Regions from separate parts of the Saccharopolyspora sp. NPDC045839 genome, predicted to be linked through region 2. Evidence: riboswitches for the same ligand, from Rfam matches in the RefSeq annotation. Region 2 holds a riboswitch; the other holds the start of a gene.
What was found. A riboswitch is a leader RNA that binds a small molecule or an ion and turns the genes downstream of it on or off. The one in region 2 is predicted to bind glycine.
Positions count from the first base shown of each region.

Region 1: it holds a riboswitch for glycine, as region 2 does, so the genes downstream of both, gcvP (aminomethyl-transferring glycine dehydrogenase) here and gcvT (glycine cleavage system aminomethyltransferase GcvT) in region 2, are expected to answer to the same signal.

Region 1 covers NZ_JBWKKH010000017.1:114,452-129,481, reverse strand. The annotation lists gene AC07EQ_RS23715 ((2,3-dihydroxybenzoyl)adenylate synthase) at 1-919, shown strand, start outside; gene AC07EQ_RS23710 (isochorismatase family protein) at 958-1,611, shown strand; gene AC07EQ_RS23705 (phosphopantetheine-binding protein) at 1,636-1,881, shown strand; gene AC07EQ_RS23700 (beta-N-acetylhexosaminidase) at 2,185-3,762, opposite strand; gene AC07EQ_RS23695 (EamA family transporter) at 3,865-4,722, opposite strand; gene AC07EQ_RS23690 (LysR family transcriptional regulator) at 4,797-5,702, shown strand; gene AC07EQ_RS23685 (propionyl-CoA synthetase) at 5,713-7,593, opposite strand; gene AC07EQ_RS23680 (hypothetical protein) at 7,924-8,181, shown strand; gene clsA (cardiolipin synthase ClsA) at 8,350-9,063, shown strand; gene gcvH (glycine cleavage system protein GcvH) at 9,254-9,637, shown strand; gene garA (glycogen accumulation regulator GarA) at 9,771-10,238, shown strand; gene AC07EQ_RS23660 (bifunctional nuclease family protein) at 10,629-11,105, shown strand; gene AC07EQ_RS23655 (MerR family transcriptional regulator) at 11,342-11,911, shown strand; glycine riboswitch at 11,999-12,100, shown strand; gene gcvP (aminomethyl-transferring glycine dehydrogenase) at 12,274-15,030, shown strand, end outside.
Region 2 covers NZ_JBWKKH010000029.1:1,623-16,652, reverse strand. The annotation lists gene AC07EQ_RS31745 (GtrA family protein) at 1-221, shown strand, start outside; gene AC07EQ_RS31740 (glycosyltransferase family 2 protein) at 128-943, opposite strand; gene AC07EQ_RS31735 (hypothetical protein) at 947-2,368, opposite strand; gene AC07EQ_RS31730 (NAD-dependent epimerase/dehydratase family protein) at 2,365-3,318, opposite strand; gene AC07EQ_RS31725 (SRPBCC family protein) at 3,369-3,806, opposite strand; gene AC07EQ_RS31720 (phosphoenolpyruvate hydrolase family protein) at 3,817-4,647, opposite strand; gene AC07EQ_RS31715 (Tm-1-like ATP-binding domain-containing protein) at 4,656-5,858, opposite strand; gene AC07EQ_RS31710 (YbaB/EbfC family nucleoid-associated protein) at 5,942-6,244, opposite strand; gene AC07EQ_RS31705 (hypothetical protein) at 6,369-6,524, opposite strand; gene AC07EQ_RS31700 (acyl-CoA dehydrogenase family protein) at 6,586-7,764, opposite strand; gene AC07EQ_RS31695 (TetR/AcrR family transcriptional regulator) at 7,866-8,492, shown strand; glycine riboswitch at 8,570-8,669, shown strand; glycine riboswitch at 8,670-8,770, shown strand; gene gcvT (glycine cleavage system aminomethyltransferase GcvT) at 8,886-9,989, shown strand; gene glyA (serine hydroxymethyltransferase) at 10,015-11,295, shown strand; gene AC07EQ_RS31680 (amino acid permease) at 11,504-12,886, shown strand; gene AC07EQ_RS31675 (response regulator) at 12,895-13,536, opposite strand; gene AC07EQ_RS31670 (sensor histidine kinase) at 13,527-14,681, opposite strand; gene AC07EQ_RS31665 (DedA family protein) at 14,781-15,030, shown strand, end outside.

The DNA.
Region 1 (15,030 bases), on a different contig from region 2:
CCCGATGAGCTCGCCCGGCACCTTCGGCGTGCTGCACGCCGGCGGCACCGTCGTGCTGGCCCGGCGGCCCAGCCCGGACGAGGTGTTCCCGCTGATCGAGCGCGAACGCGTCACGCTCCTCGCGGCCGTGCCGCCGCTGGCGCTGGTGTGGCTGGACGCCGCCGCGAACACCGAGCACGACCTGTCCAGCCTGGAAGTGCTGCAGGTGGGCGGCGCCAAGTGCAGCGAAGAGGTCGCGCGGCGGGTGCGGCCGGTGCTCGGCGCCACGCTGCAGCAGGTGTTCGGCATGGCCGAGGGCCTGGTCAACTACACCCGCCTCGACGACCCAGAGGACGTCGTCCTCGGCACGCAGGGCCGCCCGATCTCGCCGGACGACGAGGTGCTCGTCGTCGACGACGAGGACAACCCGGTGGCACCGGGCGAAACCGGGCACCTGCTCACCCGGGGGCCCTACACCATCCGCGGCTACTACCGGGCCGAGGAGCACAACGCCCGGGCGTTCACCGCGGACGGCTTCTACCGCACCGGCGACGTCGTCCGGCTCACGCCGGCGGGCAACGTCGTCGTCGAAGGCCGCGCGAAGGACCAGATCAACCGCGGCGGCGAGAAGATCGCCGCCGAGGAGGTGGAGAACCACCTGCTGGCGCACCCGGCGGTGCACGACGCCGCGGTGGTGTCGATGCCCGACGACTACCTCGGCGAGCGCAGCTGCGCGTTCGTCGTGCCGCGCGGCACCCCACCGAAGGCGCGGGAGCTGATCAAGTTCGTGCGCGAACGCGGCCTGGCCGCGTACAAGGTGCCGGACCGGGTCGAGTTCGTCGAGCAGTTCCCGCAGACCGGGGTCGGCAAGGTCAGCAAGCGCGACCTGCGGGAGGCGATCTCCCGCGAGCTGGTCCCGGAGCTGCGGAACCGGACGTGAGCCGAGCGCCCGCAAACCACGACAGACAGGGAGGACCGGTGGCACTTCCGGCCATCGCACCGTACCGCGTGCCGCAGCAGGACGAGCTGCCCGAGAACCGGGTGGCCTGGCGGCCCGAGCCGGATCGCGCGGTGCTGCTGATCCACGACATGGAACGGCACTTCGTCAACGCCTATCCGCGCAACAGCGAACCGCTCGACCAGGTGGTGCCGAACATCCGCATGCTGCGCGAGCGCGCCCGTGCGGCCGGCGTGCCGGTGGTGTACTGCGCGCAGCCCGGCGGCCAGACGCCGGAACAGCGCGGGCTGCAGCTGGAGTGGTGGGGCCCGGGCGTCGCCGATCCGACGCAGGAGGCGATCATCGACGAGCTGGCGCCCGGCGCCGGCGACGTGCAGCTGACCAAGTGGCGCTACAGCGCGTTCCAGCGCACCGAGCTCCGCGAGCTGCTGCGGGACTGGAACCGCGACCAGCTGATCATCACCGGCATCTACGCGCACATCGGGTGCCTGATGACGGCGGCCGAGGCCTTCCAGCAGGACGTCCAGGCGTTCCTGGCCGCCGACGCGGTCGCGGACTTCTCGCTGGCGGAGCACCGGATGGCGCTGGACTACGCCGCCAAGCGTTGTGCCGTGGTGGACACTTCGCGAGGGCTGGCGCGCTCGCTGGTACTGCACGAGTCCGAAGTGGCCTGACGAGTTTTCGGGGAGAACGTGGGAATGTCGCAGAAGTTGACGCTGGCAGACGTGCGGGCGCAGGTCGCCGAGCTGCTGTACGAGGACCCGGCGGAGCTCACCGACGAGGAGAACCTCATCGACTGGGGTCTGGACTCGGTGCGGATCATGACGTTGGTGGAGAACTGGCGCCGCCTCGGCGTCCAGATCACCTTCGCCGACCTCGCCGAACGCCCGACCCTGGCGGAGTGGTGGGCGGTCCTGGAACCCAGGCTCCCGGCAGGGGAGTGACGAACGAGGGATGCCTTCCGGTGGTAGGCGTCCCTCGTGCGGTCGAACGATCAGAGGATGTTCTGGAAGCGTCGCAGTCGGGCGTGGAAGGGCGGGCTTTGTCCTTTGAAGCGGCGTAGCCGCTTAGCCCGCCTACGCAACTAGCACCGCCGCGGGTTCTCAGACGTCGCCTGGCGAGGACAGCCCCGACGCCGCGTATCGGACATACACAAGTCGGGGATCCCACAGCCAGGCGGCGTCTGTAACTCCCGCAGGGGGGCCGCTACCCGCACCGCCACGCAGAACGAGCCTGGAAACGGCCTCTCAGTCCTGCCAGGGGACTTGTGGGGAGCGGTAGTAGTCGATGCCGGATGCCGCCATGCGCGGGCCGTGGGTGGCCAGGCGCTGGCGGAAGGACTCCCAGTCCTGGGCGGACTTGGGCGACCAGCCGAGTTCGGCGATGGCAGGCAGCCGCGGGAAGGCCATGAACTCGATGTGATCGGAGTTCTCCAGGGTCTCCGACCACAGCGGGGCCTCCACGCCGAGGATCGACTCCTCGGGCACGCCCTTGAGGTAGCTGCCCGGATCCCAGCCGTAGGCGTCGGCGACCTCGATGTAGCCGGCCCAGTGCAGGCCCAGCTCGGTGTTCTCGTCGTACTTGTGGTCCAGGTAGGACAGGTTCGCCGGCGACGCCAGGATCTTGTTGCCGCGGGCGACCGCCTCGTCGAGCAGCGGATCGGTGTCGGTGGTGCCCCAGTACTGCAGCACCGCGTCGCCCTCGGGCGCGCCCTTGCCGTACTCGTGCCAGCCCAGCGCGGTCTTGCCGTACTTGGCGGGCAGCGGGATCACCCGCTCGAAGAACTGCTTGTAGTCCTCGTCGGTGGTCGAGTGCGCCTCGTCGCCGCCGATGTGCAGGTACGGGCCGGGGGTGATCGCCGCGAGCTCGCGGATGACGTCCTCGACGAACCGGTAGGTGATGTCCTTGTCCACGCAGAGCGAGCTGAAGCCCACCTCGATGCCGGTGTACAGCGGCGGCGCGACGCCGTCGCAGTTGAGCTCGGCGTAGGAGGCCAGCGCGGCGTTGGTGTGCCCGGGCATGTCGATCTCGGGCACGACGGTGATGTGCCGGGACGCCGCGTACTCGACGATCTCCGCGTAGTCCTCCTGCGTGTAGTAGCCGCCCGGGCCGCCGCCGACCTCGGTGCTGCCGCCGTGCTCGGTCAGCCGCGGCCAGCTGTTGATCTGGATCCGCCAGCCCTGGTCGTCGGTCAGGTGCAGGTGCAGCCGGTTGATCTTGTAGCGGGCGACCTGGTCGATGTAGAGCTTGACCTGCTCCACGGTGAAGAAGTGCCGGGCGACGTCGAGCATCGTGGCCCGGTGCTCGAACCTCGGCTTGTCGACGATCTCGCCGCCGGGCACGGTCCACGGCCCGGACTGCTCGGTCGGGTTCTCGATCGCGGCGGGCAGCAGCTGCCGGAGCGTCTGCACGCCGTTGAACAGGCCTTCGGGGCTGCTCGCGTGGAGGCCGATGCCGTCGTCGGCCACCTGCAGGCGGTACCCGGCCGGGCCGAGCTCGGGGGGTCCGTCCAGCGCCAGCGAGATCCCGCCGGAACCCTCGTTGACCGGGACCGGGAAACCGGTGGCCGGGCGCAGGACCCCGGCCAGGTACTCGCCGACCTCGGCGGCGTCGCCGGCGGCCTCGATCGAGGTCTGCTCGGTGAGTTCGAAGGTGGTGCCGGGGTCCGGCTGCACCGACTCGGGTGCGGGGATGATGTTCTCCATCGCGGTGTTCTCCTCGGCTGGTGCGCCGCCGGCGGGAGCTACGAGCCCACCGGTGAGCAGCGCACCCGCCACGACGGCGAGCGCTGCTTTGCGCACCGTCGGTAGGGGCGGTCTGGTCATGTGCCTCGCTCCATGATCGGGGAACGGCCCCATAAAGGTATAGACCATATTTGGAAGCGGCAGCCTCCAACTGGGCGTATCGGGCATGTCGAACGGCCCGCCTCAACGAGCCCGGGTGAGCACCGCACCGATGGACGCCGCGGTGACGCAACCGAGCGCGACGACCTGGGACGGGGTCAGCAGCTCGGCCAGCAGCAGCAGGCCCGCCGCGGCGCCGGCCGCGGGCTCCAGGCTCTGCAGCACGCCGACGACCCTGGGCGGAATCCGGCGCAGCGCGGCCATTTCCAGCGAATAGGGCACGACCGCCGACAGCACGGCGATCCCCAGCCCGGCCAGCAGAACGGCAGGGGAGAGCAGCGCCGTCCCGGACTCGGCGATCCCGAACGGCAGCGCGATGACGGCGGCGCACGCGACGGCCAGCGCCAGCGGCGAGCCGTCGCTGCTGAGCCCGCCGGCGCGATGGCTCAGCAGGAGGTAGCAGCCCATGCCGGCCGCCGACACCAGGGCGAGAGCGACGCCGATGGCCGGTAGCGGAGCGCCGATCGGGCCGCAGAACAGGAAAACACCCACCGCCGCCAGCGCGGCCCACAGCACGTCGCGCGGCCGCCGGGAGCCCAGGAGCGCTACGGAGAGCGGGCCGAGCAGCTGAAGCGTGCTGGCGACTCCCACCGGGAGGTGCGGCAGCGCGAGGTAGATCACGTTCATCGCCGCGATCGCCGCGCCGAACGCGATGATCAGTCCCCGCGAGCGCCAATCCGGCGGGATCTGCGGGCGCCACAGGACCAGCAGCACCGCGGCCGCCAGCGACAGCCGCAACGCCGCGACGCCGAGCGGCCCTGCGGCGGAGATCAGCTGCTTCCCGAAGGCCTGTCCGAACTGAACGCTGACCACAGCCCCCAGCACGAACAGGAACGGCGATGCGCCGGTAGCGGAGCGCTGCGGCGGGGTCGAAGTGTTCACGGCTGAAGCCTGGGGCTCACCGCCCGTTCAGGTCCATCTCGCTTTTCTGCCGCGCATTGTGAAGAATCACCTACATGATCGACCTGCGCCGGCTCCAGGTCCTCCGGGTGCTCCGGGAGGAGGGCACGGTGACCGCGACCGCGCGGGCGCTCTACCTGACGCCCTCGGCCGTCTCGCAACAACTCCGGTTGCTGTCCCGCGAGATCGGTGCCGAGCTGCTGCAGCCCGAAGGCCGCCGGGTCCGGCTCACGCCCGCCGCGCACATCGTCCTGGAGCACGCCGACGCGATCGCGGCCGAATGGGAGCAGACCCGCGCCGACCTGGCCGCGCATTCCGGCGGCGCGGTCGGACAGGTCCGGGTGGGCGGCTTCGCGACCAGCTTCGGCTCGCTGCTGGCGCCCGCCGCCGCCAGGCTCCGCGCCTCGCACCCGCGGCTGGAGGTGCGGCTGCGGGAGACCGACATCGACGACAGCCTGCGGCTGCTGCTGGCCGAGCAGGCGGACATCGCGATCCTGCCCGTCCCGGGCAGCCCGCCGCTGGACGATCCGCGCTTCGACCAGCGGCTACTGCTAGACGACCCGCAGGACCTTGTGGTGCCCGCGGCGCACGGGTTCGCCGAGCGCGACTCCGTGCCGTTGGCCGAGACCGCGCACGAGACCTGGATCGCGCCGCACCACGACCAGTTCCAGCTGATCGAGGTCGCGTGCGCGGCGGCAGGCTTCGCCCCGCGGGTGGCGCACGAGGCGGCGGAGTGGAACTCGGTGCTGACCCTGGTGTCGCACGGGCTCGGCATCTGCCTGCTGCCCAGGCTCGCCACCGTCTCACCAGACCACCACGTGGTGCGAATCCCGTTGCGGGACAAGCCGGTGCCGTCGCGCAGCGTCCTCACCTGCGTGCGCCGGGGCAGCCGCGCCCAACCCGCGATCGCCGCCGTCCTCCGAGCGCTGGAGGAGGTCGCGCGGAACCGGCGGAGCGGGTGAGGCGTCGCGCCTACCTCTCGCCGCGCAGCGCGGGCCGCAGCTTGTCCAGCACCGCCGGGTCCTCGATGGTGGAGGGCACCCTGGTGTCACCGGTGTCGGCGATCTCGCGCATCGACTTCCGCAGGATCTTCCCGGAACGCGTCTTGGGCAGCCCGTCCACCACCGACACGTCGCGGAACGCCGCCACCGGCCCGATCTGCGCCCGCACCGCCGCGACCAGCTCGTCCCGCAGCGCCTCCTCGGAGATGTCCACACCGGACTTCAGCACCACGAACCCGCGCGGGACCTGGCCCTTCAGCGAATCGCGCACGCCGATCACCGCGCACTCGGCGACCGCCGGGTGCGCCGCGAGCACCGCCTCCATCGAGCCGGTCGACAGCCGGTGCCCGGCGACGTTGATCACGTCGTCGGTGCGGCCCATCACGAACACGTAGCCGTCGGCGTCGACGTAGCCGTTGTCGCCGGTGAGGTAGTAGCCGGGGTAGCGCGACAGGTACGACTCGCGGAACCGCTCGTCGTCGCCCCACAGCGTCGGCAGCGTGCCCGGCGGCAGCGGCAGCTTCAGGCAGATCGCGCCGTCGGTCTCCGGCGGCAGCGGGTTCCCGGCCTGGTCCAGCACCGCCACGTCGTAGCCGGGCACCGGCACGGTCGGCGAACCCGGCTTGACCGGCATCGGCTCCAGCCCGCGCAGGTTCGCGCAGATCGGCCAGCCCGTCTCGGTCTGCCACCAGTGGTCGATCACCGGCACGCCGAGCTTCTCCGACGCCCAGTGGTAGGTCTCCGGGTCCAGCCGCTCGCCGGCCAGGAACAGCGCCTGCAGGCCCGAGATGTCGTGGCCGGCCAGCAGCTCGGCGTTCGGGTCCACCCGCTTGATCGCCCGGAACGCGGTCGGCGCGGTGAACAGCGCCTTGACCCGGTGCTCGGCGATGACCCGCCAGAACGCGCCCGCATCCGGCGTGCCCACCGGCTTGCCCTCGTAGACCACGGTGGTCGCCCCGGTCAGCAGCGGCGCGTAGACGATGTAGGAGTGGCCGACCACCCAGCCGACGTCCGAGGCGGTCCAGAAGACGTCGCCCGGCCCGATGTCGTAGATGTTGGCCATCGACCAGCGCAGCGCGACCGCGTGCCCGCCGTTGTCGCGCACCACGCCCTTCGGCCGCCCGGTGGTGCCCGAGGTGTAGAGGACGTACAGCGGATCGGTGGCCTTCACCGGCACGCAGTCGGCCGGTTCGGCCTGCGCCAGCGCATCGTGCCAGTCCACGTCGCGCGGCCCGAGCTCCGCGCGGGCCTGCTCGCGCTGGAACACGATCACCCGCTTCGGCTGGTGCTCGGTCGCCCGCAGCGCCTCGTCGACGATCGGCTTGTACTCGACGATCCGGTTCGGCTCCAGGCCGCACGACGCGGCGACGATCACCGTCGGCCGGGCGTCGTCGATGCGCGCCGCCAGCTCCTTGGGCGCGAAGCCGCCGAAGACCACCGAATGCACCGCGCCGATGCGCGCGCAGGCCAGCATCGCGACGACGGCCTCGGAGATCATCGGCATGTAGATCACGACCCGGTCGCCCGGCTCGGCGCCCTGCGCCCGCAACGCCCCGGCGAACAGCGCCACCCGGTCCAGCAGCTCCCGGTACGTCCAGCGGCGCACCTCGCCGGTCATCGCCGAATCCCAGATCAGCGCCTGCTGATCGCCGCGCCCGTCGCGGACGTGCCGGTCCAGCGCGTTGAAGCAGGTGTTGAGCTCGCCGTCGGGGAACCACCGGAAGAACGGGTCCGCGGTGGCGTCCAGGGCCCGCGACGGTGCCCGCTCCCACTCGATCGCGGCCGCCGCGTCGAGCCAGAAGCCCTCCGGATCGGCCGAACTCCGCCGGTAGGCCTCAGCATAGGCACCCATGACCACGTTCCTCCTGCATCCACCCCGATGTCGCCTGTCGTCCTACCGCACAACGCGGCGTAGCGCCAGGGTCACCGGTAGCTATGCGCGAAACGCTTTTGTCACAACCGAAACACGGCCGATCGGACGAACGGCCGCGCGGACTTCGGCCGCGCTGAGCGCCGCCCGGACACCCGGGTGCAACTCGGCGACACAACGTGTCCGTTTGGCGCTGGACGGGCAGATCGGCGCGACAGAGCGTGCTCGTCCGAACACAATCAAGCCGAAGTCGATGATCGGGCTAACACCACGGCGCATCGCGCCGACAACCGAATCGGAGGTGCTACAACGATGAGCACGGAACCGGCCTTGTCCGCACAGGCATCCGCCGCCCAGACCGCCGCTGCCCCTCGGGTCGAACCCGGCTGCGGCCCCGCGACCACCGAACTGCCCACCGCGCCGTGCAGCGTGGTGTGGAGCGGTGGCCATTCCTACGTCCTCGAGGGCTCCACCGGGGCCCGCTGGGCGGGCGTCGACGACCGCGGCAGGGCCCGGTTCCTCACCGATGCGGACCTCCGCCGCCGCGGCTGGAGCCGCACCAGGGCGTAGCGCGCCCGGTGGCCGACGGCTCCCGCCGTGGAGCAGCCCGATCGACCGGCTTCGCGGGAGCCCGGCCGCCAAGTGTGTTGTGCGAGGAATGTGAGACCCTGATCTGGTCGGGATGCACAAGTTGCGTCCGAAGCGGGGGCAGGACGCACAACCATTCAGGGGAGGCTCGTGGTGCAGGATGCTGAGCGCACCACGGAAGACACCACGAGCGGGGATCGCGGGATGAATCCCGATCCGGCTGGGCAGGGCCCCGCGGCGGAGCGCCCCGATCCGGGCATGGCCCGGATACGGGAGGCCGCCGCCGGCGTGTGGGCCGATCCATGGTGGACACTTCCGAACCTGCTCAGCGTGATCCGGCTGGCCGGCGTGGCGGTGTTCCTCTGGCTGCTGCTGGGCCCGAAGGCCGACCTGCTCGCCCTGCTGGTGCTGGTGATCAGCGGCATCACCGACTGGCTCGACGGCAAGCTCGCCCGCTGGCTCAACCAGTACAGCCGCATCGGCGAGCTCCTCGACCCGGCCGCCGACCGCCTCTACATAGTCGCGACCCTGGTGGCCTTCGTGCTGCGCGACGTGGTGCCCTGGTGGGTCGCCGCCGCGCTGGTCATCCGCGACGTGGTGCTGACGCTCTGCCTGCCGGTGCTGCGCTGGCACGGCTACGAACCACCGGACGTGCACTACCTCGGCAAGGCCGCGACGTTCTGCCTGATGTACGCGTTCCCGCTGTTGCTGCTGGTGCAGGAGGACTTCCCGCTGTCCGAAGTGGTCCGACCGATCGCCTACGCCTTCACCTGCTGGGGCGGCGCGCTCTACCTGTGGGCCGGCATCCTCTACCTCGGCCAGGTGATGGCGGCGGTCCGCCAGGCCCGCGCCAGACCGGCCTGAGCGCCGTCCGGACGTCCCGCGTGCAGGGCGCCGTCTGCCGAGCCGATCGGCGGGCGGCGCCCTTTCGCGTCGCGCGCTGGAGGGTCGCCTTGCGGCCCGCGCCGCGTGGTGAATACGCTCGCCGAGCCGATCACGCGAAACTCCGTGACCGGTGATCCACAGCACCAGCGGAGCAGGGAGGCGGGACCACGTGGCGGCCCCGGACGAGATCAAGTACACCGAAGAGCACGAGTGGATTCAGCGCACAGCTGAAGACAAGGTGCGCATCGGTATCACCGACTACGCCCAGCAGCAGCTCGGCGACGTGGTGTTCGTGCAGCTGCCGGACCTCGAGCAGCAGGTCACCGCCGGCGAGTCGATGGGCGAGGTGGAGTCGACCAAGAGCGTGTCGGAGATCTACGCGCCGGTCACCGGCGAGGTGGTGGCCCGCAACGAGCAGCTGGAGGAAGAGCCGGAGCTGGTCAATTCGGCCCCGCTGGGCGACGGCTGGATGGTCGAGCTCAAGCTCGCCGACCCGGCCCAGCTGGACGGTCTGCTCGACGCGGCGGCGTACCAGAAGCTGACCGAATCCTGATCCGACCAGGCAAGATCGTCGGTCTGTCAGGGGTCGAGAGGAAGATGTCGGGAGTCCCGCGTCCCGTGCCTGCACCTGCACGGTACGTTGGGCACATATTTGGCACGATCTATCCGCGTAGAGGAGAGCTCAGGTGAGCCAGAACAGCGGCTTCGGCGACGTACCGCCGGAGCAGTCACCGGAGACCACCTCGGTCTTCAGGCCCTTCCTCTCGGAGCCGGAGAGCACCGAGAGTGCGTCCCCGGAGCCCGCCGCCGCATCCGGGGTCGATGCGCTGCCCGCAGGGTCCGCCCTGCTGGTGGTCAAGCGCGGCCCCAACGCGGGATCGCGATTCCTGCTGGACCGGGAGACCACCAGTGCGGGACGGCACCCGGACAGCGACATCTTCCTCGATGACGTCACGGTTTCCCGCCGGCACGCCGAGTTCCGGCGCGAGGGCAACGACTTCGTGGTCGTCGACGTCGGCAGCCTCAACGGCACCTACGTCAACCGGGAGCCGGTCGACACCTCGGTGCTGGCCAACGGCGACGAGGTGCAGATCGGGAAGTTCCGGCTGGTGTTCCTGACCGGCCCGATCGACGGGGGCCCGGGCGCCCGCTGAGGGGCCCTTGGACCGACTAGTCCATCCGCCAGCGGGGCGGCGCCGAAGCGGCGTCGCCCCGCTGGCGCGTGAAGGTAGTGCGCAGCCGAGATCGATGACTTCCCGCGCGGGGAATTTCCCGCCGTCGCAACCGGTTTCCACGTTGTAGCGGCCGCCTTTCGACCGGTCCGGCGGACGGGTCGGCGGTGTATCGTGCTGGTAATGCTCGATGAAGAGCTCAGCCAGCGGTTCGGACCAGATGCACCGGCAGGAAGGCCGCGGATTCGGTGGTCGACCAGACCGCTAAAGGGATGGGCGTGTCCGCCGCAACGCGGGTAGCGTCGGAGGCGTCGGTGCGCGATCCTCGACGGGGATGTCACGCTTCGGCGCGCTGGAGGAGGCGATGTGACGATGAGCAGCGAGATGCGCGTCGTCGGCGTGCGAGTTGAACTACCAGCAAACCAGCCGATTCTGCTGTTGCGCGAGGCGCACGGCGAGCGTTACCTGCCGATCTGGATCGGCTCGGTCGAGGCGACCGCCATCGCGCTGGAGCAGCAGGGTGTGCGGCCGCAGAGACCCCTTACCCACGACCTGTTGAAGGACGTCATCGGCGCCCTCGGGCGCGACCTGGAACAGGTGCGGATCACCGACCTGCAGGACGGCACCTTCTTCGCCGAGCTGGTGTTCGACGGGGATGTGCGGGTCTCCGCGCGGCCGAGCGACTCGGTGGCGCTGGCGCTGCGCATCGGGGTGCCCATCCACGCCGACGAATCGGTGCTGGACGAGGCGGGGCTGATCATCCCGGACGAGCAGGAGGACGAGGTGGAGAAGTTCCGCGAGTTCCTGGACTCCGTCTCCCCGGAGGACTTCCGCGGCGCCGACACCTGAGCCCGCCGATCGACCGACGACACAGCCCGGCCCCCGTCTGCGCGAGCAGGCGGGGGCCGGGTCGTCCGGGTGCCCCGCGCGTCGCGTTGACCTCCCCGCGGGGCAGGCATACCGTCGAACTTACGCGAATTGCCCCGGTGTGATTCGGCCGCTGGGCGGTGTTCGCGGCCTCGGACCGCGATGGTCCGGGAGCTGGTGATCGTCGTCGGCTTCGTGCCGGACGAGGGGAGGCAGGCGTGGTCGAGGAAGCGTCCAACCGGGATGCTGCCGTGGAGCAGGGCGAGCTGTTCCCCGATGCCTCGCTGCCGGACGAACTGGTCGGCTACCGGGGTCCGGCCGCCTGCCAGATCGCCGGCATCACCTACCGCCAGTTGGACTACTGGGCGCGCACCAAGCTGGTAGGCCCGTCCATCCGCGGCGCCGCCGGCTCCGGCTCGCAGCGGCTGTACTCGTTCAAGGACATCCTGGTGCTCAAGGTGGTCAAGCGACTGCTGGACACCGGGGTGTCGCTGCACAACATCCGGGTCGCGGTGGAACACCTGCGCAACCGGGGCGTGCAGGACCTGGCCAGGCTGACGCTGTTCAGCGACGGGACGACGGTCTACGAGTGCACCTCTGCCGAGGAGGTGGTCGACCTGTTGCAGGGTGGCCAAGGGGTGTTCGGCATCGCCGTCAGCGGGGCGATGCGCGAGATCAGCGGCACGATCCACGACTTCCCGGCGGAACGGGCCGACGGCGCGGAGCTGGTCCCGATGGACGACGAGCTGTCCCGCCGGCGGCGCGACCGGCAGGCCGAGACCGGCTGAGCCGACCGGACCCACCCGGGTGGTGTGCGGCCGGTGACATCGCTGGTCCGCTCGGACCCCCTGATCGGGTAAGCTGCGGCACATCGCCGACCCCGTGCGGGAGAGTCCGGCCCGGCCTAGGCCGCGGTCGGCGCCGAAGGAGCAACCCTCCCCGACAACCTCTCAGGCCACCTGGACCGCACGGGCGAGATACCTCTGGAAAGAGGGCGCACCACGACCGTGGTGCACCCCGCCGACGGTGCAAGCCCGGTTCCCGGGTGAAGCTCTCAGGCGTTCGCTTCGCGGACAGTGACAGAGGGGGAGAGCAGGGCAGCTTCGGCTGCCTGCCGCCCTTTTGCCGCCGCGACGATTGAGGTTTGGCGATGACCGACGTGACCCACGACCGCATTCCCCTGGCCGCCCTGGAGCACGGCACGCCGTTCGCCGACCGGCACGTCGGCCCGATGCCGGCCGAGCTCGCGCGCATGCTCGACGTGATCGGCGTCGGCTCGCTGGAGGAGCTGGGGCAGAACGCCGTGCCGGACACGATCCGGGAAGGCGACCTGCAGCTGGCGCTGCCGGAGCCGGCCACCGAGTCCGAGGCGCTGGCCGAGCTGCGCGAGCTGGCCCGCCGCTGTCGCCCGCACACCGAGATGATCGGGCTCGGCTACTACGGCACGGTCACGCCGCCGGTGATCCTGCGCAACGTGCTGGAGAGCCCCGCCTGGTACACGGCCTACACGCCGTACCAGCCGGAGATCTCGCAGGGCCGGCTCGAAGCGCTGCTGAACTTCCAGACGATGGTGGCCGACCTGGCCGGGGTGCCGGTGGCCAACTCGTCGATGCTCGACGAGTCCACCGCCGCGGCCGAGGGCATGACGCTGGTGCGCCGCGCGGGCCGGTCGAAGTCGCCGCGGTTCGTGGTGGACGCCGACACGCTGCCCCAGACCATCGCGGTGATCGAGACCCGCGCGGAGCCGCTGGGCATCGAGGTCGTCGTCGCCGACCTCGCCGCGGGTGCGCAGGCGTTGCCGGACGGCGAGTTCTTCGGCGTGCTGCTGTCCTACCCGGGCGCTTCCGGCGCGGTGCGGGACCACGAGGAGATCATCGCGGAGGTCCACCGGCGCGGCGCGAAGGTCGTCGTCGCGGCCGACCTGCTGGCGCTGACGCTGCTGCGCTCGCCCGGCGAGATCGGCGCGGACGTGGTGGTCGGCAGCACCCAGCGGTTCGGCGTGCCGATGGGCTTCGGCGGCCCGCACGCCGGGTTCATGGCCGTGGCCAAGGGCTTCGAACGGCAGCTGCCGGGGCGGTTGGTCGGCGTGAGCGTCGACGCCGACGGCAACCAGGCCTACCGGCTGGCGCTGCAGACCCGCGAACAGCACATCCGCCGCGAGAAGGCCACCAGCAACATCTGCACCGCGCAGGTGCTGCTGGCCGTCGTGGCCTCGATGTACGCGGTCTACCACGGCCCGGCCGGGCTGCGGTCGATCGCGACCCGCGCGCACCGGATGGCGGCGGTGCTCGCCGAGCAGCTGCGTCGCGGCGGCGTCGAGGTGCTGCACCGGGAGTTCTTCGACACGATCGTCGCGAAGGTGCCGGGCAAGGCCGACGACATCGTCGCCACGGCCCGCCGGGGCGGCATCAACCTCCGCCGCGTGGACGCCGACCACGTCGGCATCAGCTGCGACGAGACCACCACGCGGGCGCACCTGGCGACGGTGTGGCAGGCCTTCGGCGTCACCGGCGGTGACGCCGACGAGCTCGACATCGAGACGCCGGACGCGCTGCCCGCGGCGCTGGAGCGCACCTCGGAGTACCTGACCCACCCGGTGTTCCACACCCACCGCTCCGAGACCTCGCTGCTGCGCTACCTGCGGCGGCTGTCGGACAAGGACATCGCGCTGGACCGCAGCATGATCCCGCTGGGCTCGTGCACGATGAAGCTCAACGCGACGGCCGAGATGGAGCCGATCACCTGGCCCGAGTTCGGTTCGCTGCACCCGTTCGCGCCCGCGCAGGACGCCGAGGGGCTGCTGTCGATCGTCAAGGACCTGGAGACCTGGCTGGCCGAGGTCACCGGCTACGACGCGGTGAGCCTGCAGCCCAACGCCGGCAGCCAGGGCGAGTTCGCCGGCCTGCTGGCGATCCGTGCCTACCACCGCAGCCGTGGTGACGAGGACCGGGACCTGTGCCTGATCCCGGCGAGCGCGCACGGCACCAACGCCGCCAGCGCCGTGATGGCCGGGATGCGGGTGATCGTGGTCCGCTGCGACGACGCCGGCAACATCGAGCTCGACCACCTGCGCGAGCTGGTCGCGGAGCACGCCACCGACCTCGCCGCGATCATGATCACCTACCCGTCCACGCACGGCGTGTACGAGAGCACCGTGCGCGACGTGTGCGGGCTGGTGCACGACGCGGGCGGCCAGGTCTACGTCGACGGCGCGAACCTCAACGCCCTGATCGGCCTCGCGCGGATGGGCAAGTTCGGCTCCGACGTCTCGCACCTGAACCTGCACAAGACGTTCTGCATCCCGCACGGCGGTGGCGGCCCGGGCGTCGGCCCGATCGGCGTGCGCGAGCACCTGGCGCCGTTCCTGCCCAACCACCCGCTGCAGCCCGCCGCCGGACCGGCTACCGGTGTCGGCCCGATCAGCGCCGCCCCGTGGGGCAGCGCCTCGATCCTGCCGATCTCCTGGGCGTACGTGCGGATGATGGGCGCCGACGGCCTGCGCCGGGCGACGCTGACCGCGGTCGCGGCCGCCAACTACGTCGCCCGCCGCCTCAACAACTACTTCCCGGTGCTCTACACCGGCAAGGGCGGCTTCGTCGCGCACGAGTGCATCCTCGACCTGCGGCAGATCAGCAAGACCAGCGGCATCACCGTCGACGACGTCGCCAAGCGGCTGGCCGACTACGGCATCCACGCGCCGACGATGTCGTTCCCGGTGGCCGGGACGCTGATGGTCGAGCCGACGGAGAGCGAGAACCTGGCGGAGCTGGACCGGTTCTGCGAGGCGATGATCGCGATCCGGGCGGAGATCGACAAGGTCGTCGCCGGGCAGTGGCCGGCCGACGACAACCCGCTGGTGGGTGCCCCGCACACGGCGGCGTCGCTGGCCAAGGACTGGGACCACGCC
Region 2 (15,030 bases):
CGATCTCGGTGGGCACGGCGCTGCTGGCCGCGCTCGCCACGCACAACGCCGAGTCGCTGGCGAACGTGCTGTTCCCCGACGCCCGGGCCGGGCAGATCGCCGTCGTCTGGGGCGCGTTCGTCGCGACCTACGCGGGGATGTTCGTGGTCAAGTTCTTCCTGATCGACCGGTTGGTGTTCCGGCGTTCCCGCCACCAGGTGCCGAGCACGACCCGCGCGTAGCGGTAGCCGTAGCGGAAGCTGCCGCCCTTCTTGCTCACCCCGGCCGTGCGCGGCAGCATCCGCATCGGCTGCTCCAGCACCCGGTAGCCGCGGCTGAGCACGCCGACGAGCAGCTCGGACGACTGGTACTGCGGCTGCTCCAGGGTCACCGAGTTGGGCACCTCGGCCCGCATGCCGCGGAACCCGAACGACGTGTCCGTGATGTGCTGCCCGGTCAGCGCGGTGACCAGCCAGGCGAACACGTAGGTGCCGACGCGGCGGACCAGCGCCGGCTGCTCGTTGCTGCCCAGCCGACGGGATCCCGTGACGAAGTCGGCGCGATCGTCGATCAGCGGGCGCAGCAGCTTGGGCAGCTCCGCGATGTCGTACTGGCCGTCGGCGTCGGTGGTGACGATGTAGCGCGCCCCGCGCTCGGCCGCCAGGTGGTAGCCGAGCCGCAGCGCGGCGCCCTGCCCGCGGTTGGTGGGAACGACGCAGGTCTGCGCGCCGTGCTTCAGCGCGATCTTGGCGGTGTCGTCGGTCGCGCCGTCGACCACCACCAGCCTGTCCACATCCAGGCCGCAGCTGTAGGCCGGGATCCCGTCGAGCACCTCGCCGAGCGCCTCCTCCTCGTTGTAGGCGGCGATCAGCACGACCACCGGCGCTAACGGCTGGTCGCCGTAGCGCGCGGCGTAGTCCTCCAGCGCCGCCCGGTCCACCTCGCTCGGGAAGGTCGTGGGCATCCTTCAACTCTCCTTCGGGGATTCGGGGCGCGCGATCAGGGCGGTCGCGCCGAGCGCACCCGCGAGCGGGATCAGGATCAAGCCGGGCAACTGGTAGCGCCAGGAGAACTCCATCGCCGCGGCGGTGCCCAGCACGGTGATCGCCAATCCGGCGGGCAGCAGGCACACCGCCCGCAGCCCGGAGCCGCGGGCCCGGCCGACGCCGAGCACCGCGAGCGCCGCGACCACCAGCGCACCGCCCAGCACGATGCCCGGCGTGTAACCGCCGCCGAGCTGGTAGGCGCGCAGGAATCCGGCCAGCGCCGGGTCGACCGAGTACGTGCCGTCGCCGTAGAGCTCCGTCCACTCCGCGACGTACCAGTCGGGGGCGAACATCGGGTAGACCGGCTGGAACTGCCAGCGGTCCAGCGGCACGTCACCGGGGGTCTGGGTGCGGGTCGGGGCGAATCCCTTGAGGAAGTCGCCGGCCATCCCGCCGAGCACGTCCAGCGGCTGGTGCAGCAGGACCTTGCGGGTGAGCGAGCCCTGCGCGGCGGCGACGTCCATGTCCGCAGGCAGGAACTTCACGACGTTCTCCGGGACGTTCCAGAAGTGGATGTAGAAGTCGATCCCGTTGGCGGCGCGGCGTTCCAGCGGCTCGTTCGGGCAGACGAGCTTCTCCTCGACCGTCAGGTCCAGGTCCTCGCACTCGGCGACCGCGGCGGCGCGGCCGTACAGCGCACCGCCGCCGGAGCCGCCGAGGCCCAGCGAACCCGTCCACGTCAGGTGGTACAGCGAGTAGCCGAACACGCCGGCCGCGAACCCGCCGACGAGCGCGCCGGCGGCGATCAGCCGCCGCGGCCAGCCCTCCCGCGGCCGCCAACCGGTGGCCAGCAGCACGAACACCGCGGCGGGGACCACCAGCGTCACGCCCACGACGCGCACCGTCACCGCCGCGGCGAGCACGATCCCGGCCAGCGCGGCGAGCCTCGGGCCGGGCGCGCCCCACCAGGTCAGCACGTAGATCGCGACCAGCAGCAGCACCTGGAACAGCAGATCGGACATGATGTTCTGCTCGATCTGCAGCTGGTAGGCGTCCAGCAGCACGGGCGCGGCGGCCGGCGCCGCGAGCCACGTCCGGGCCCCGAAACGCCGCAGCAGCGCGTAGATCCCGATGCCGAGCCCGATGCCGAGCAGGTGCTGCACCACGACCACGCAGGTCAGGCCGCCGATGGCCAGCAGCGGCCACAGGAACAGCTCGTAACCGATCGGGTTGATGCCGCCCGGGAAGAACGCCCCGACGTCGTCGAGGTAGCGGAAGGAGTCGATGTAGAGCAGCGCGGGCCGGTAGGCCAGCTGCACGACGATGCGCAGGGCCAGCCCGGCGAGCAGGAACAGCGCCAGCAACCAGTGCAGGCGGAGGGCGCGCGCGAGCGCCGCGCTCATCGCGCCCCGCGGAAGTCCGCCCAGACCGTGCGCAGGCCCTCGGTGAGCTCGACGCTCGGGCGGTAGCCGAGCTCCCGCTGCGCCTTGGACACGTCCACGATCACCGCGGGCATCTCGCCGTTCTTGGCCTGCACGTGGGTGACCGGCACGTCCTCGCCGGTGGCCGCGCGGACCGCGTCGATGAGTTCCAGCACCGAGATCGAGCGACCCGAGCCGATCACCACGGTGCCGGTGTACTGCTTGTCCCACGCGGCGAGCACGCCCTGCACGACGTCGTCGACGTGCACGAAGTCCCGCGACTGCGAGCCGTCGCCGTACACCTCGACGCCGCTGCCCGCCGCTGCCGCGCGCATCAGCCGCGGGATGAAGCTGTCCTTGTGCCCCATGCCGGGCCCGTAGATGTTGGTGAAGCGCAGCGCGCAGGTGGCCAGCCCGTACGACCCGGCGTAGCCGGAGAGCAGCATCTCGCACGCCGCCTTGGTGGCGCCGTAGGGCGTGAGCGGGCGCAGCGGCAGCGCCTCGGAGATGGTGCCGCGGCCGATGTCGCCGACCACCGCGTTGGTGGAGGCGAGCAGGAACCGCCCGATGCCGCGTATCCGCGCCAGTTCCAGGAGTTCCTGGGTGACCGCGACGTTGCTGGCGTAGGTCTCGGCTGGCTGGTCCACCGAGCGGAGCACCGAGGTGATCGCGGCCAGGTGGACGATCCCCGCCGTGCCGGCCGGGACCGCCGCCTCGCGCACCGCCGGATCCCGCAGATCCCCGTCGACGTGGGTCAGCAGCTCGCCGCGCAACTCGGCGGGCGGGTCCTGCAGGCCGACGGTGGTGACCGGCGTGCCGCGCTCCAGGAAGGCACGAACCACGGCTCTGCCGACGAAACCGGTGCCACCGGTCACGACGACGCGATCGGCCTGGGCAGTGTCTGCTTCGGGAGTAGTGGCGCTGCTTGGCACGCGCCCGACTCTAACCGCCGCCGAAATCGCCCCGGTTCACACCCTTCCCACTACTGGGCCAGGAATTCCCGGAGCCCGTTCAGCCCGGTCCGGTAAACGCCGTGCGCGAAGGTCTTGTCCATCCGCTCCTCGTCGGCGGCGTCGGCGTCCCAGTGCGAAAACCACTCGACGAAGCTGTGCCCGGTGTCGGTGATCGGCGCGACCCGGATCGTGGAGCGGTAGCTGCGCACCGGGAACGGGCTTTCCACGAAGTCGTAGGTGTAGCTGCGCTCGACGTCGTCCAGCGACACCAGCCGTTCCCGGACCACGCCGCCGTCGGCGAGCGTCAGGTACCGGACGCAACTCACCGCGTCGGCGACGCCGCCGCCCTCGATCTCGCTGCGTTCGATCGCCGGGTGCCACTGCGGCAAGCCGTCGAAGTCGCGCACCACCTGCCACACCTGCTCGGCAGACGCCTCGATCACCGCGCTCGTGTAGGACTTCGCCACCGTTTCCTCCTCAGAACTTCAACTGCGTAAAGGCTTTCGTCTGCTCGGTCAGTGCTTGCTCGGTCGGCAGCCGCTCCATGCTGCTGGCGCCGTAGAAGCCGTGGCAGCGCTTGGTCCGGGACAGCACGTACGCGGCATCGTCCGGCGTCGAGATCGGCCCGCCGTGGCAGAGCACCAGCACGTCGTCGCGCACTTCGGCCGCCGCCTGCGACCACTCGTCGATCAGGGCCACGCACTCGTCCAGCGACTTGGCGGTCTCGGCGCCGATCGCGCCGCCGGTCGTCAGCCCCAGGTGGCACACGATGATGTCCGCGCCCGCCTCGGCCATCGCCCGCGCGTCGGCGCTGGAGAACACGTACGGCGTGGTCAGCAGGTCGGCCTCGCGCGCGGCGGCGACGAGCTCGACCTCCAGGTCGTAGCCCATGCCGGTCTCCTCCAGGTTCGCCCGGAAGGTGCCGTCGATGAGCCCGACGGTCGGGAAGTTCTGGATCCCGGCGAACCCGAGGTCCCGCAGCTCGCCGAGGAACCGGTCGCGCAGCATGAACGGGTCGGTGCCGTTGACGCCGGCCAGCACCGGGGTGTGCCGCACCACCGGCAGCACCTCGCGGGCCATCTCGACCACGATGTCGTTGGCGTTGCCGTAGGCCAGCAGGCCGGCCAGCGACCCACGCCCGGCCATCCGGTAGCGCCCGGAGTTGTAGATGACGATCAGGTCGATCCCGCCGGCCTCCTCGCACTTGGCGGACAGGCCGGTGCCCGCGCCGCCGCCGACGATCGGCTCGCCGCGCTCGACCTTGGCGCGGAACCGGCGCATCAGTTCGGCCCGGTCGAATCGGCTCATGCTCTCTCCTACCTGGTTCTCTCGGCAGATCCGGCAACTTCCCGGAACGCCGCGACCAGCGCGGCGGCGAACTCCGGATCGTTGACGTTGTGCGGTACCCGCTCGACCCGCCGGTCCACGGTCTGCCGCACCTGGCCCTCCAGCGTCTCGAACAGCACCGCGTCCGCCTCGGGGTCGTGGAAGGGCTGCCCAGGGGCGTCCAACATGGACACTCCACCGACCGGGAGGAGGAAGCGCACCGGGCCGTCGCAGGCGTTGAGCTTGGCGGCGATGAACTCGGCGATGCGCCGGCATTCCGCCGCGGACGTGCGCATCAGCGTGACCTGCGGGTTGTGCGCGTAGAGGTTGCGATCCCGGTACTGCGCCGGAACCGTGTCCAGCGCGCCGAAGTTCACCATGTCCAGGGCGCCGCAGGAGCCGACGTAGGGCACCCCGGTGCGGGCGATGGCGTCCAGCCGCCGCTCCCCCGCGCTCATCACGCCGCCGGCGATCAGGTCGCACACCTCGGTGGTGGTGATGTCCGCGACGGCGCGGATCAGGCCGTCGTCGACGAGCTTCTCCATGGCGCGACCGCCGGTTCCGGTCGCGTGGAACACCAGCGGGTCGTAGTCGGCGGCCAGCTGCTCGGCCACGGCCGTCACGCACGGCGTGGTGACTCCGAACATGGACAGCCCGACGGCGGGCTTGTCCTCGACCGCGGGCACCGGGCGCGTCACGGCGCCCAGCAGCGCGTGCGCGGCGTTCCCCAGCACCTGGCGGGAAATCCGGTTCAGCCCGGCGACATCGGTGACCGACGGGAACATCGCGATGTCGGTGGCGTCCACATAGGCCGAAACGTCGCCAGAGGCCACTGTGGACACCATGACCTTGGGCACGCCGACCGGCAGCGCGCGCATCGCGGGCGTGATCAGCGCCGTGCCGCCCGAGCCGCCGAGCCCGATGATCCCGGCGACGTCCCGCGCGGCCAGGAACCGCTCGAACGCCACGGCCATCGCGGCGACCGCCGAGCCCCGATCGCCGGTGAACACCGCGTCGGGCCCGCCCGGGTGGTGCGCGGCGACTTCGGCGGCCGACACGTCCGCGCCGGAACTCCCGCCGGTGGTGGACAGGTCCACGGTGACCACGGGATGCGCGCCCGCGATCAGCGCGGCGACGTAGTGCAGCTCGGCGCCCTTGGTGTCGAAGGTCCCGACGACGTACGCGCTGCCCATTGGCCCTCCGCGGCTCGGAATCGAGTCAACCCCGCGAAACTCTACTGGCGGCGCCGCCCTCGCACAGTCGGCAGATCAGGCGACTACTGCTCCAGCCGCTTCTGCGCCTCGGCCAGGTTCCTGGTGACCTTCTCGATCGCCCGCTCGAAGCCGTCGCTGAGCTTGTCCAGCTCCGTCTCGAACGCCTGCATCGTGCGATCCGGCTTCCCGGCGGCGTCGTCGAGAGCGGCGTTGACCGCCTCCTGAACGGCGGCCGCGATGGCCGCGACCCCGCTGCCCAGCAGCCGCGGCTCCAGGTGCAGCTCGTCGACCTTCCCATCGGCACCGACGGTCACCCGCACGGCGCCCCCGGCAGCACTGCCCTCGCCACGCACGTCGTCCGCCATCACGTGCCCTCCCGCTTCGCCTGGTCGTCGTCGTTGAGCCGCAACGTCATGGCCACAACTACACACAGTATCGAATACGAGAACGGCCCCCGGCTCGGTCGCCGGGGGCCGTTTCGCCGTTCGGTCAGTGGCTCTTGCCGTCCTTGCCGAAGAACTTGTTCTTGACCTGGTCGATCTTCTCCTTGTTCTTCGGGTCGGAGGCGTACTTCTTGGCCTGGTCGATCACCTTGCGGCCCTGCGGGCTGCTGGCGAAATCGGCGACCTTCTTGAACAGAGACATCGTCGCTCCCGGCGGATCGGAGTCACGGCTACCACCAGGCTACCGACAAATCGGTCACGTATCAGCCGAGGACCCCGCTGATCGATGCGTGGCCCTTCAGCAGGTTCCGCGCCACGGTGCGGCGCTGGATCTCGTCGGTGCCCTCGAAGATGCGCAGCAGCCGCAGGTCGCGGTACCAGCGCTCGACCGGCAGCTCCTTGGTGTAGCCCATGCCGCCGTGCATCTGCAGGACCCGGTCCACGATCTCGTTGGCTCGAGTGGCGCCGAAGAGCTTGGCCACCGACTGCGCGTGCCGGGAGTCCATGCCCTGGTCGACCTGCCAGGCCGCCTGCAGCACGAGCCAGCGCAGCGCCTCGATCTCCACCGCGGAGTCGGCGATCATCCACTGGATGGCCTGGCGCTCGGCGATCGGCTTGCCGAAGGTCTCGCGGGTCTTGGCATATTCCATGCCCATCTCGACAAGCCGTTCGCAGGCGCCGAGGGCGTGCGCGGGCAGCAGGTAGCGGCCGCGGCCGATCCACTGCATGGCGAGCTTGAAGCCCTGGCCGACCTCGCCGAGCACGTTGTGCTCCGGGACCCGCACGTTGTCGAACACCAGCGCGGCGGGCTGCCGCTCCCACGGGCCCATGATGTCGATCGGCTCGGACTTCCAGCCCGCGTCGCGGTCGGCCAGGAAGCAGGTGACGCCGCCGTTGGCGCCCTTCTCCCGGTCGGTGACGGCGAAGACCATCACGAAGTCGGCGTCGATGCCGCCGGTGATGAAGGTCTTCTCGCCGTTGATGACCCACTCGTCGCCGTCCTTGACGGCGGTGGTGCGCAGGTTCTTGGCGTCCGAGCCGGCGCCGGGCTCGGTGATCGCGAAGCACGACTTGCGGGTGCCCTCGATCGTCGGGAGCAGGTAGCGCTCCTTCTGGTCGTCGTTGGCGTAGTACAGGATGTTGTCGGCGTAGCCGCCGAAGCGGAACGGCACGAAGGTACGGCCGAGCTCGACCTCGATGAGCGCCGTCATCACCGCCGACAGGCCCATGCCGCCGTACTCCTCGGGCGTCTGCACGCCCCAGAACCCGGCCTGCTTCGCCTTGTCCTGCAGTTCCCGCTGCTCGTCCTTGGTCAGGCCGCGTTCCCCGGCGCGCTCGCGGCGCAGCACCTCCTGTTCCAGCGGCACCAGTTCGCGCTGGACGAAGTTGCGCACCCAGTCGCGGATGTCGCGTTCTGTGTCGGACAGCGAGAAGTCGACCATCGCCGGATCCTTTCCTGCGGCCAGCTAACTAACGGCGTTAGTTTTGTGGCAGCCTAAGACGGTCCCGGCGACCGCCGCAAGGGATCCGACGAGGAGAAGACGTGCCCAGACCGACCACCCCCCGGCTGTCGCCGGAGCGCATCCGGCGGATCGGCCTGGAGATCATCGACGCCGACGGCCTCGAAGCGCTGTCCATGCGGCGGCTGGCCGAACGGCTCGGCGTTCGCGCGGCGTCGCTGTACAACCACGTGTCGACCAAGGACGAGCTGCTGAACGAGATCGCCGACGACGTGATAACCGCAGTGGACGTCGCCGGCTTCGACGCGGACTGGAAGACCGGCCTGCGCACCTGGGCGCGCTCCTACCGGGCCGCCCTGATCGCCCACCCGAACCTGGTCCCGTTCCTGGCCTACGGCCCGGCCCGCCGGGAGAACGCGCTGCGCCAGGCGGACGCGGTGCACGGCGGCCTGACCAGGGCGGGCTGGCCGCAGCGCTACGCCACGATGATCGGCGCCTCGACGAAGTACCTGGTGGTGGGCTCGGCGATGGGCTCCTTCAGCGGCGGCTTCCCGGACGACGCGGCGCTCTACGGCGACCGCTTCCCGCACCTGAACAGGGCCCACCTGCTCCGCGAGCACGCGGCGGAGATCGACGCCGACAGCTTCGAGCTCGCCCTGGCCGCCCTCGTCGACGGCCTGGAGAAGCAGTACCGCGAGCTCAGCGCCTGAGATCACTCACCCGCCCGGTTGACGTGGGTCACGTCGGTTCGTAGCGTCGGCGTTCACACAACCGAATACCGCGCCCACGACGTCGTGCGGGAGAGACTCCGGCCCGTTCCGGGACCGGAGCGCCGAAGGAGCAATTCTCCCCAGCAAACTCTCAGGCACCGGCACCGCACGGCACCAGGCGAACACGGAGAAAAGCAGGAGCGCCCGCTTCTCGCCCACGGTGCAAGCCGCCCCCTCGCGGGCGGCGAAACTCTCAGGCCAATGACTCCGGGGAGACCGCCCGACCAGCGCAAGCCCGCGCAGGTCGAGGTCGAGGCGTCCCCGATAAGGTTGGGCTCAGTGAGCTGACCGGCCCTCGACTGCCGACCGGCGCCCACCAGGAGGAGTCTCACCATGTCGTCGCCACGACAGACGCCCTTGCACCACGTGCACGAAGCCCTCGGGGCGACGTTCACCGAATTCGCCGGCTGGCGGATGCCGCTGCGCTACTCGGGCGACACCGCCGAGCACAACGCGGTGCGCACCGGCGCCGGCCTGTTCGACCTGACCCACATGGGTGAGATCCGGATCAGCGGGCCGCAGGCCGCCGAGGCGCTGGACTACGCGCTGGTCGCCAACGCGTCCGCGATCAAGCCCGGCCGCGCCCGCTACACGATGATCTGCAACGCGGCCGGCGGCGTGCTCGACGACCTGATCGTCTACCGGCTCGGCGACGAGGAGTTCCTGGTGGTGGCCAACGCGGCGAACGCCGCCGTGGTCTCCGCCGAGCTGGCCGAGCGCATCGGCGGCTTCGACGCCGAGCACCAGGACGTCTCCGACGACTACGCGCTGATCGCGGTGCAGGGCCCGAACGCGGTCGCGATCCTCGCGCCGCTGACCGACACCGACCTCGCCGAGGTCAAGTACTACGCGGGCTACCGCAGCCGGGTCGCGGGCAAGGACGTGCTGCTGGCGCGCACCGGTTACACCGGCGAGGACGGCTTCGAGCTGTTCACCGCGCCCGGCGACGCCGAGGCGGTCTGGCAGGCGCTGACCGAGTCCGGCGCCGAGCACGGCCTGCAGCCCACCGGGCTGTCCTGCCGCGACACGCTGCGGCTGGAGGCCGGCATGCCGCTGTACGGCAACGAGCTGTCCGCCGAGCTCACGCCCTTCCACGCCAACCTCGGCCGGGTGGTCAAGCTGGACAAGGCCGGCGACTTCGTCGGCAAGGACGCGCTGGCCGCCGCGGCCGAGAAGCCCACCGAGCGCACGCTGGTCGGCTTGAGCACCGAGCAGCGCCGGGCGCCCCGGCACGGCTACCGCGTGCTGGACGCCGACGGCGCCGAGATCGGCGTCGTGACCAGCGGCGCCCCCTCCCCGACCCTCGGCCACCCGATCGGGATGGCCTACGTGGACCGCGACCACAGCGAACCCGGCACGCAGCTGCAGGTCGACATCCGCGGCAAGACCGTCGCGGTGCAGGTCGTCGAGCTGCCGTTCTACCGCCGCAATGCCTGAAGAGAAATACACAGGAGGCAACACCATGTCGACACCGGACCTGTTCAACGACCAGCTGGCCGCGGTGGACCCCGAGGTGGCGGCGGCGGTCGGCGCCGAACTCAACCGCCAGCAGAGCACGCTGGAGATGATCGCCTCGGAGAACTTCGCACCGCAGGCCGTCCTCGAGGCGCAGGGCTCGGTGCTGACCAACAAGTACGCCGAGGGCTACCCGGGCCGCCGCTACTACGGCGGCTGCGAGCACGTCGACGTCATCGAGCAGCTGGCCATCGACCGGGTCAAGGAGCTCTTCGGCGCGTCCTTCGCCAACGTGCAGCCGCACTCGGGCGCGCAGGCCAACGCGGCGGCGATGTTCGCGTTGCTCAAGCCGGGTGACACGATCATGGGCCTGGACCTGGCGCACGGCGGTCACCTGACCCACGGCATGCGGATCAACTTCTCCGGCAAGCTCTACAACGTGGTGCCGTACCACGTGCGCGAGGACGACCACCGCGTCGACATGGACGAGGTCGCCAAGCTGGCGCGGGAGAACAAGCCGCAGATGATCATCGCCGGCTGGTCGGCGTACCCGCGGCAGCTGGACTTCAAGCGGTTCCGGGAGATCGCCGACGAGGTCGGCGCCTACCTCATGGTCGACATGGCGCACTTCGCCGGCCTGGTGGCCGCCGGACTGCACCCGAGCCCGGTGCCGCACGCCCACGTCGTCACCACCACCACGCACAAGACGCTCGGCGGTCCGCGCGGTGGCGTGATCCTGTCGGCGGACACGGAGTTCGCGAAGAAGTTCAACTCGGCGGTGTTCCCGGGCCAGCAGGGCGGGCCGCTGGAGCACGTGATCGCCGGCAAGGCGGTGGCGTTCAAGGTCGCCGCCGGCGAGGAGTTCAAGGACCGGCAGCGCCGCACCGTGGAGGGCGCGCAGGTCCTGGCCGAGCGGCTGCTCGCCGACGACGCCGTCAAGGCCGGCGTGCAGCTGGTCTCCGGCGGCACCGACGTGCACCTGGTGCTGGTGGACCTGCGGGACTCCGAGCTGGACGGCAAGCAGGCCGAGGACCGGCTGCACGAGATCGGCATCACCGTCAACCGCAACGCGGTGCCCAACGACCCGCGGCCGCCGATGGTGACCTCCGGGCTGCGCATCGGCACCCCGGCGCTGGCCACCCGCGGCTTCGGCAAGGAGGACTTCGCGGAGGTCGCCGACATCATCGCCGAGGCCCTCAAGCCGGGCTTCGACGAGCCGGCGAGCGCGAAGCTCCGGGAGCGGGTGGAGGCCCTGGCCGCCAAGCACCCGCTGTACCCGAACCTCTGACATGTGATCGGCGGGTAGCCCCGAACGCCGCATTTCGGTCCGCGATGACCGAAATGCGGCGTTTCATGTTTGCATCCTAAGTGGACGATGTTGGAACTGGGAAAAGGCTCGATTTCAACTGTGCCCAATCGCTTGCCAGCACTGCCCGGATGCCGGATTATCTGCGCAGTTTCAGCGAAACACGCTGGCGATTAAGGAGTCACGTTCGATGAGCCAACCAGAGGCCGAGGAGTACCGGAAGGATCTGAGTACCCGGCACATCAACATGATCGCGATCGGCGGGGCGATCGGGGTCGGGCTGTTCCTCGGCTCCGGCAAGGCGCTGCACCAGGTCGGGCCCGGCTTGATCCTGATCTACGCGATCGCCGGGCTGATGATCTTCTTCGTGATGCGGGCGCTCGGCGAGCTGCTGATGTACCGCCCGGTGAGCGGATCGTTCGCGGAGTACGCGGGCGAGTTCGTGGGCCCGTGGGCCAAGTTCGCGGTGGGCTGGGGCTACTGGCTGGTCTGGATCGTCACCGGCATGGCGGAAATCACCGCGGTCGGCGAGTACTTCCAGTTCTGGTTCCCCCACGTGCCACAGTGGATTCCCGCCCTCGGAGCGCTGATCGTGCTCTCCGGCGTGAACCTCATCGCGGTGAAGCTCTTCGGCGAGTTCGAGTTCTGGTTCGCCCTGATCAAGGTGCTGGCCATCATCGGCCTGATCGTGCTCGCCGCCGCGATCCTGGTGTTCGGCTTCAGCGACCTCGGGGACACCGCGTCGCTGAGCAACATCTGGTCCCACGGCGGGTTGTTCCCCAACGGCGCGGCGTCGTCGCTGCTGGCGTTCCAGATCGTCATGTTCGCCTTCGTCGGCGTGGAGATGGTCGGCCAGACCGCCAGCGAGAGCAAGAACCCGCAGAAGGTCCTGCCGCGGGCCATCAACTCGGTGATGTGGCGGATCCTGATCTTCTACGTCGGCGCGCTGATCGCCCTGACCGCGCTCGTGCCGTGGACCCAGTTCCCGACCACCGGCAGCCCGTTCGTGCACGCCTTCACCCTGATCGGCATCCCGGCCGCCGCCGGCGTGATCAACTTCGTGGTGACCACCGCCGCGCTGTCGTCCTGCAACAGCGGCATCTACTCCACCGCGCGGATGCTGCGCACCCTGTCGGAGGACCGCCAGGCGCCGCGCTCGGTGGGACGCCTCAGCGGCCGGGCGGTGCCCGCGCGGGCCATCGGGATCACGTTCTGCGCGATGCTGATCGGCGTGGTGCTCAACTACTTCGTGCCGGAGCAGGCGTTCACCTACATCACCAGCGCCAGCACCGCGGGCGCCATCTTCACCTGGGGCATGATCGTGATCGCGCACCTGGTCTACCGGCGCAAGGTCGCCCGGGGCGAACTCCCGGCCGGGCCGTTCCGGATGCCACTCGCCCCGTACTCCAACTACGTCGTGCTGGCCTTCCTCGCGCTCGTCGTGGTGCTGCTGGCCTTCGACGCCGAAACCCGGATCGCGCTGTACATCACCCCGGTGCTCGCGATCGCGATGGTGATCGGCTACCTCGCGGTGCGCAACAAGCAGCCGCAGCAGGAGCCCGCGAACAGGTGAACGCCTGATCAGGATTCCAGGTAGTGCAGGACGGCGAGGACCCGGCGGCTGTAGCCGGTGGTGCGGGCGAGGTCGAGCTTGTCGAAGATCGCGTTCGCGTGCTTCTCCACCGCGCTCTGCGAGATGTGCAGGTGGGTGGCGATGCCGGCATTGGTGCGGCCCTGCGCCATCTGTTCGAGGACGTCCCGTTCGCGGGGCGTCAGCAGCGACTGCGGATCGCGGTCGCTGCCGGACAGCAGGCGCCGCACCACCTCCGGGTCGAACGCCACTCCCCCGCCGGCCACCCGCTGGAGGGCGTCGAGGAACTCGTCGACCTGCACCACCCGGTCCTTGAGCAGGTAGCCGACTCGCGCGGTGTCGCCGGTGAGCAGCTCGACCGCGTAGCGCTTCTCCACGTACTGCGAGAGCACCAGCACGCCGACGGCGGGGAACCGGCGCCGGATCTCCAGCGCGGCGCGCAGGCCGTCGTCGGTGTGCGTAGGCGGCATCCGGACGTCGACGACGGCCACGTCCGGCTGCCACGCCGCCACCTCCGAGAGGAGGCTCGGCGCGTCCCCGACGGCGGCCACCACGTCGTGCCCCTCCTCCGCCAGCAGGCGCACCAGGCCCTCGCGCAGCAGGGTGGAATCGTCGGCCAGGATCACCCGCACGGCAGCTCCGCGACGATCGTCGTCGGACCGCCGACGGGACTGTCCACTGTGAACTTCCCGTCCAGCGCCGCGACGCGCCGGGCCAGGCCGGAAAGCCCGGCGCCGCGCACCGATGCGCCGCCGGCGCCGTCGTCGTCCACCCGAACCACGAGCCACCCCTCTTCCCGTTCGACCCGGACGGCGACGATACCCGCGCCCGAGTGCTTGGCCGCGTTCGTCACGGCCTCCGAAACCACGAAGTACGCCACGGCCTCGACCTCCACGGCCGGCCGCTGCGCCACCTCGTACCGCAGCTCGACCGGCATCCCCGCGCGCTCCACCAGCGCCGCCAGGGCCGGGTGCAGGCCCCCGGCGTCCAGCGCGGCCGGGTAGACCCGCCACGCGACATCGCGGAAATCCCGGAGTATTTCCTGGGATTCCTCGTGCGCCTGGCGCAGCAGCCCGGCTGCCCGGTCGCCGTCGCCGGCGCGCCGGGCCCGGCCGATCAGCATGCCCAGCGCCACCAGCCGCTGCTGCACGCCGTCGTGCAGGTCGCGTTCGATGCGGCGGCGTTCCTCGTGGATCGCGGCGACCACATCGGAGCGCGTGGTGGAGAGCTGTTCGACCCGTTGCCGGAGCTGCTCGGCCCGGTCCGGTTCCAGGAACCGCTCGCCGAGCGCGCGGTCCATGACCGCGACGCCCGCGAGCCCGGTCAACGCCAGGAAACCGAGCACCGAGCAGAAAACGATCAGGTAGACCGTGAGCCAGAACTTCTCGGTGCCGGAACGGCCTTCCAGCGGATCCCCGACTGTGGTCCAGAGCTCGACGAGTTCGACCAGCATGCCGACCGCGCCGTAGGCGATCAGGAAGAGCACGATGCCACCGAGCAGCCCGACCGCGCAGCGGACCGCCAGGTACCGCAGCGCGCGAGCGCCGCCTGGCCGGCCGGCATGGTTGCTGTCCAGGTACTTCGCCAGGCGCCGCCGTTCGAGTTCGGCCAGCGCCTGCGCCCCGGCGAACGACAGCGAGGCGACCCGGGATCGCAGCCGGGGCAAGATCAGCAGCCCGGCCAGCGCCAGACCGGCCGACAGCACGAAGACGAGTTCGGCCAGCGCCGTGCCCGCACCGAGCACGACGCCGAGGAGCACCCGCAGCCATCGACGCATGATCCGAGCCTAGCCACGGCGGCAACCTGCGGTTTTCCACAGGTGGGTCGCCGGGAAACCGCATTCCGCGCGGTGCTGCGGATTCCTAGCGTTCGGATCATGAACTTCCTCGCACAGCCCGGCACCGCCCAGACCGATGGACTGGTCGGCTGGATCACCGGGCTCATGGAAACCATCGGCGGCCCCGGCGCGGGGATGGCGGTGGCACTGGAGAACCTGTTCCCGCCCATCCCCAGCGAGGTGATCCTGCCGCTGGCCGGATTCGCCGCGAGCCGGGGCACGATGAGCCTGCTCGGCGCGATCCTGTGGACCACGCTCGGCTCGCTGACCGGCGCGGTCGTGCTGTACT